2 regions of the Pseudoalteromonas sp. K222D genome follow, and region 2 is predicted to be linked to the other one. Evidence: predicted binding sites of a transcription regulator. Region 2 holds the regulator's gene; the other holds the start of a gene.
What was found. The regulator LexA, encoded in region 2, represses DNA repair genes until DNA is damaged. The targets are predictions, from matches to a motif close to TACTGTATNNNNATACAGTA.
Positions count from the first base shown of each region.

Region 1: the regulator LexA is predicted to act here: its motif matches at 1,367-1,386, upstream of J5X91_RS06585 (DNA topoisomerase III).

Region 1 is NZ_JAGGDL010000008.1:114,149-117,580, forward strand. Features, by position in the region: gene pomA (flagellar motor protein PomA) at 1-274, shown strand, start outside; gene J5X91_RS06580 (flagellar motor protein MotB) at 277-1,197, shown strand; gene J5X91_RS06585 (DNA topoisomerase III) at 1,400-3,340, shown strand; gene J5X91_RS06590 (amidohydrolase) at 3,366-3,432, opposite strand, start outside.
Region 2 is NZ_JAGGDL010000019.1:64,652-68,083, reverse strand. Features, by position in the region: gene J5X91_RS11115 (hypothetical protein) at 1-152, shown strand, start outside; gene J5X91_RS11110 (hotdog fold thioesterase) at 155-598, opposite strand; gene J5X91_RS11105 (SRPBCC family protein) at 697-1,149, opposite strand; gene lexA (transcriptional repressor LexA) at 1,429-2,046, shown strand; gene coxB (cytochrome c oxidase subunit II) at 2,520-3,432, shown strand, end outside.

The DNA.
Region 1 (3,432 bases), on a different contig from region 2:
TGCGATGTTATCTAATATGGATGATCCTAAAGCAATTGGTCCGGCTATGGCGGTGGCATTGTTAACCACATTATACGGCGCATTTTTAGCTAACGTAGTTGCTATTCCTATTCAAACAAAATTGGAGCTGCGTAAAGACGAAGAGGCAATGAATCAACGTTTAATTTTAGATGCGGTTTTAGGTATTCAAGATGGTCAAAATCCAAAAGTAATAGAAGGTATTTTGAAAAACTATCTTGCAGAATCAAAACGTAAAGTAAACACTGAGGATTAACTATGTCTGATCAAGAGTGCAAGTGCCCACCCCCAGGTTTACCTGCGTGGATGGGGACATTCGCAGATTTAATGTCGCTATTAATGTGCTTTTTTGTGCTCTTGCTTGCGTTTTCTGAAATGGATGTACTTAAATTTAAACAAATTGCCGGTTCGATGAAATTTGCATTTGGTGTACAAAATAAAATAGAAGTTAAAGATATTCCCAAAGGCACATCAGTTATTGCTATGGAGTTTACTCCGGGCAAGCCAGAGCCTACCCCAATTGAAACAATTCAACAGCAAACGGTAGAAATGACCCAGCAAATGTTAGAGTTTCAGGCAGGTGATGAAAGCTCAGCAGGCGGAAGGCAAGAGCAGCGGGGCGATAAACGTGGTGGCGAGTCGCGTAGTACTTCCAAAGAGCAAGCATCGGAGCAAGCAATTTCAGCGGCCGATCAACAGCAAACAAACGACTTAGTTAAAAAAATCGCTCAGCAATTAGAAAAACAAATAATTGATGGTGCCATAGAGCTTGAATCATTAGGGCAGCAAATAATTATTCGTATTCGTGAAAATGGCTCTTTCCCTTCGGGTAGCGCATTTTTACAACCTAAGTTTAAACCCATTATTCAAGAAATTGGCGTGCTATTAAAAGATGTGCCTGGAGAAATTACCGTGTCTGGGCATACTGACGATTTTCAGGTTTCAAACGAGTTATATATTAATAACTGGGATCTTTCATCTAAGCGTGCAGTTGCAGTAGCCAGTGAGCTGCAAAAAGTAGTTGGATTTGATAAAAATAGAATGATGGTAGTAGGGCGTGCTGAAACCCGGCCGTTAGTGCCAAATGACAGCAATGAAGATCGCCGTCGTAATCGTCGCGTTGAAATATCTATTTTACAAGGAAAGGCCAAAGAGTCTGATCCTATCGATGTAAGGTAGCAGTCATTTTATTAAAAACACACTTGGTTTAAGCAAACTAAGTGTAATTGATTACAGGTGACTTTTAGTCAAAATTGACTAAAAGTCACCACCTCAGCCAAATACCTCAGAGTTGTTAAATAGTACGGTTTAATAAAAACATCCCACGCTGTGAATTGATATGCTAAACTACTGTGTATATAAACAGTAAAAGAGCTTGCTTATGAAACTCTATATTGCCGAAAAGCCGTCATTAGGGCGTGCTATTGCCGACGCGTTACCAAAACCGCACAAAAAGCACGATGGCTACATTGAAGTTGCAAATGGTGATTGCGTATCTTGGTGTATTGGTCATTTGCTCGAGCAAGCCGAGCCCGATGACTATGATGAGCGCTTTAAAAAGTGGCAGTTTGAGCACCTACCTATCATTCCTGAGCAGTGGCAATTAAAAGCAAAAACTAAAACTCGCAAGCAACTTACTGTGTTAAAAAAGCTAATCAAACAGGCTATAGCACTAGTGCATGCAGGCGATCCCGATAGAGAAGGGCAATTACTTGTCGATCAAGTTATTGAAGAAGCCAAAATAAGTAAAACTAAAAAGCAGCATATTCAACGCTTATTAATTAGTGATTTAAACTTAGCTGCAGTAAAAAAAGCATTAACGACTATGCGATCTAACCGTGAGTTTATTCCGTTGAGCGTTTCAGCCTTAGCGCGCTCTCGTGCTGATTGGTTGTTTGGTATGAATTTAACCCGCGCTTATACTTTAGCAGGGCAAAAAGCTGGGTTTGGTAACGTACTTTCTGTGGGACGAGTACAAACACCCATACTTGGCTTGGTGGTTAATAGAGATAATGACATAGCAAATTTCGTATCGAAGCCATTTTATGAAGTATTAGCCCACTTAGTCACCCCCGAAAAACAATCATTTAGTGCAAAATGGATACCCAGTAAGGCATGTGAGCCTTATCAAGACGAAGAAGGGCGAGTATTAAATAAAGCATTGGCTGAAAACGTAGCCTCGCGTATCACACAGCAAAATGCTGAGCTAACGGCGCTTGAACAAAAGCAAAAAAAACAAACTGCGCCACTGCCTTATAACTTATCTGCTTTGCAGATAGACGCGGCAAAAGCATTTGCTATGCCAGCGCAAAAGGTGCTGGATATATGCCAAACTCTTTATGAGCGTCATAAGTTAATTACCTACCCGCGTTCAGACAACCGCTACTTACCTAATGATCATCACCAAGATGCGTCTGCTATTTTAAAAGCTATAAGCACTAATGGCGGGCAAGGTGTTGAGTTAGTAAAAGCAGCTGATAGTAAAAAACGTAGTAAATGTTTTAACGATTCAAAAGTGGCTGCGCATCACGCCATTGTCCCTACGGCAAAACAGTTAAAGTCGGCAAGTTTAGGTAGCGATGAGACAAAGGTTTATCAATTAATATGTCGTCATTATTTAATACAGTTTTATCCCGACTATATTTACAACGAAACTAAAGCAGAGATAACTATTGCTGGCGGGTTATTTAAAGCAAATGCAAAGCAAGATGTAAGCTTGGGTTTTAAGGTGCTAATGGGTAAGTCTGAATTGAAAGATGAAGCCACGCTACCGCCTTTAACAAAAGACATGTTACTTTTTTGCTCGCAAGGGGAGGTTGTTGAAAAATATACCTCTCCGCCAGCGCACTTTAGTGATGCGACTTTACTTGCAGCCATGACAGGCATAAGCCGCTATGTACAAGATCCACAGATAAAAAAAGTACTTAAAGACACCGATGGCTTAGGCACAGAGGCAACGCGAGCGGGGATCATTGAATTATTATTTAAACGCCGTTTTTTAAAACGTGAAGGCAAATTAATTAAAGCAACCGAAACCGGGAGTGCACTTATTAGCGTGCTGCCGCAAGGTTTAGTTCGCCCCGATTTAACCGCTAAATGGGAATCGAGCTTAGGTGATATTGCACAGCAAGTAATAAGCTATCAGCAATTTTTACAGCCTTTACTTGCCGACTTAAATAGTTTTGTACAACAAGCTGCAAATTGCGATAGCAATGTATTTGCAAAGCTGCCTAAAACTTCAGCTAAAAAGCGTTTTGTTAAACGTGGCCAAAAAACGCCTTATAAAAAGTCGAGTTATAAAAAAAGCTCTGTTACAGGTTAACTACAGAGCTATTATTTAAATAAAACTATTGATTAAACAAAGTTACCGCTGCATTACTCATGACTTTAATGCCAGTTGGTAGTGCGACTTTA
Region 2 (3,432 bases):
GGTTGAGTTGTTCGCGCCGTACCTTTGATATTGGTTTTGAATCGGGCACTTCGCCAAAGTGTTTTAACCAAGCGCTGCACGCCGATACATTATTACGTATATCGGCAATTGGTGCAGGCATGGAAATTACTATTTACCCGCTAGAAAAATAGCGTTAGCCTTTGCGCTCTACAACAGCTGCGGTCATTTTTGATACGCAGCAAAGCTCGCCGCGACTATTCGTTATTTTTATTTCCCATACTGAGCTACGTTTGCCAATATGAAACGCTTTTGCGGTGGCGGTTAAGGTGCCATTACGCGAGGCTTTTAAATGGCTGGCACTGATCTCTTGCCCTACACAATAAAATTTAGTGAAGTCGACCACAAAATTAGCCGCGTAGCTGGCAACACTTTCGGCTAAAACCACGTTTGCTCCGCCATGCACCATGCCTATAGGGTTATGGTGCGCAGGAATTGCTGGCATAGTGGCAACTAAGTAATCATCACCAATTTCAGTTATTTCAATCCCCATGGTTTTCATCAGTGTACCTTGGCCATTTATGCCTTGGTCTAACTGCTTACAAAACGCTAAAGTAATAGGTTGATGCCAAATACTCATTGTTACTCCTTTAAAGGTTGAAAACGATAACCGATAATACGATTTTTCATGGCGATATGATAGCCAAATTAGTGCAGCTACTGCATGGTAATACAGTGCTACTTTTTGCTTTCTACATAGTGCTTAATTTCATCGAGATCTTTTTTTAGCATTTTACGCATCGAACTTTTAAGAAAAAACCCTATCACTGCAGAGATCATTTTTACCCAAATAGACTCAGAGCTATCAGAAAAAGTCATGGTTAAACAGGTGCTAGGTTCGGCGGCGGTAAGTGACAGCTTAGTGGTATAAACTGCCCCGCCATTTTCTGCGCGAGTGCAATAGTATTCATTAGTAACAGCTTCGGTGATCCACATGGTTTCTGAGGCTGCTTTGCCAAAAATTTTTCGTGTTTCTAACCATTTTAGGCCCACTAGCCCTTGTGGTGGCTTCTCGATTATTTTTACATCAATAATGCCAGACAGCATATTGGCACTGTTTTCGATGTCAGTTATTGCCGCCCATACTTTACGTTTAGGACCGTTAATTATTACCGCTACAGTGATATTCATAACACTCTCCGTTAATTCACATTGATGAAGTTAAGGCCCATTACAAAAACGATAGTTAACTAATTTTTAATAACAGCAACAACTTAGTAGTTATGTAATTAATGTAACGTAAAACTAACACTATCGTGATCTGCGTAATTTTATCTGTAATTTACTTGGTAATTTTAAGCTTAGACCAATGCCACCTTTGGAAGCAAAGGCGAGGAGTAATTTAAATTTGCGATTTTCAGATAACTGTATATACTCACAGTTAAATGTACTGTATGGAAAACCAGTTGTATGCGACCATTAACTAACCGCCAAGCGCAAATACTCGAACTTATTAAAGTGTTTATTAAAGACACTGGTATGCCTCCTACACGCGCAGAAATTGCACAAACATTAGGCTTTAAAAGTGCTAATGCAGCAGAAGAGCATTTAAAAGCGCTGGCTAAAAAAGGCGCTATTAAAATGAAACCAGGCGCTAGCCGTGGTATTCAACTTATTGAAGAAGATGAACCAGAACAACTTGGTTTACCGTTAATAGGCCGTGTAGCTGCCGGCGAACCTATTTTGGCGCAACAACATGTTGAGAGCCATTGTAAAATTGACCCGTTAATGTTTAAACCCGCTGCCGATTTTTTATTGCGTGTAAATGGTATGAGCATGCGAGATATTGGTATTATGGATGGTGATTTACTGGCTGTTCATCGCACTCAAGTTGCCGAAAATGGCCAAGTTATTGTTGCCCGCGTTGATGACGATGTAACGGTAAAACGCTTAGAAAAAGCAGGCAAAAAAGTATTATTGCATGCTGAAAATAAAGAATTTTCGTCGATAGAAGTGGATCTTGAAAACGAATCTTTTAATATTGAAGGCTTAGCTGTTGGGGTTATTCGTAATGCTGACTGGATGTGACAATTAAGCTGTTATAGCTATGTAAAATATCGGCATAATTTAATAGCTCAGATAATTAATGCGCACTTTTTAGTGCGCTTTTTTTTGCCTTTTTTTTGTGAAAATTCCGCTGCAATGAAAAAATTATATTAAGTTTATGTTTTTTATCATTTAAGTATTTAATACTCGTTATCGCTGTCTTTTTATTTGTAACCCTTGCTGTTGCTCACTTCCTGCTTAGAACAAAATTAAATAAATCCCATATTTACGCTAATCCCCTAATATTATTTGATTATTTTTCAAACTAAAACTTGCTAGTTGTTCAATTATTAACTAATTGTTAATGGGCTGGACTAACAATAACTCACAGCTTTAGTTTTGAGAAAATATATTTATATATCCGGCAGCAATACAAAAATAAAAAATAACAAATTGGCATTTAAAGCTTATGTCTTTTTGTTTTGCACTCGCAACAGTATTAAAGGAGCTGTCACATGGGTAAATTGAGCTCTACCTTGTGGCTTATATTGTTTGTTTTTCCGCAGTTAGCATTGGCAAATAGCCAATATAATATGCGCAAAGGCGTAACCGATATAAGTAATAATGTTTATCAACTACACATGACCATATTTTTAATATGCTGTGTAATAGGCGTGATTGTATTTGCCGTTATGTTTTGGGCACTTATTCATCATCGTAAATCTAAAGGAGCAGTTGCTGCTCAATTTCACGAAAGTACCAAAGTAGAAATACTCTGGACAGCAATTCCATTTGTTATTTTAATAGCAATGGCAGTCCCCGCAACTAAAACATTAATAGCGATGGAAGATGCCAGTAAAGCGGATATCACTATTAAAGTAACTGGTTCACAATGGAAATGGCATTACGAATATATGGGGGAAGATGTTGAGTTTTACTCAATACTTGCCACACCGCAAAATGAAATTGCTAACCTAGCCGATAAAAACCCCAACTATTTACTTGAGGTAGATAAGCCTCTGGTATTACCGATCAATAAAAAAGTACGCTTTTTAATGACCTCCGACGATGTTATTCATTCTTGGTGGGTGCCCGATTTTGCTATTAAAAAAGATGCAAACCCGGGGTTTATTAACGAAACGTGGACCAACATAAACGAAGTCGGTATTTATCGCGGTCAGTGTGCTGAGCTATGCGGTAAAGATCATGGCTTTATGCCAGTGGTAGTAGAGGCTAAGTCAGAGGCCGATTTTAAAGTTTGGCTAGCAGATGCTAAACAAGCAAAGCAAAAAGCAGCAGCAGCAGATGCTGCATTACTTGACCAAACACTCCCTAAAGAAGAATTAATGACTTTGGGTGAGCAAGTGTATATGGCCAATTGTGCTGCATGTCATCAGCCCACAGGGTTAGGTTTGCCAGGCGTTTTTC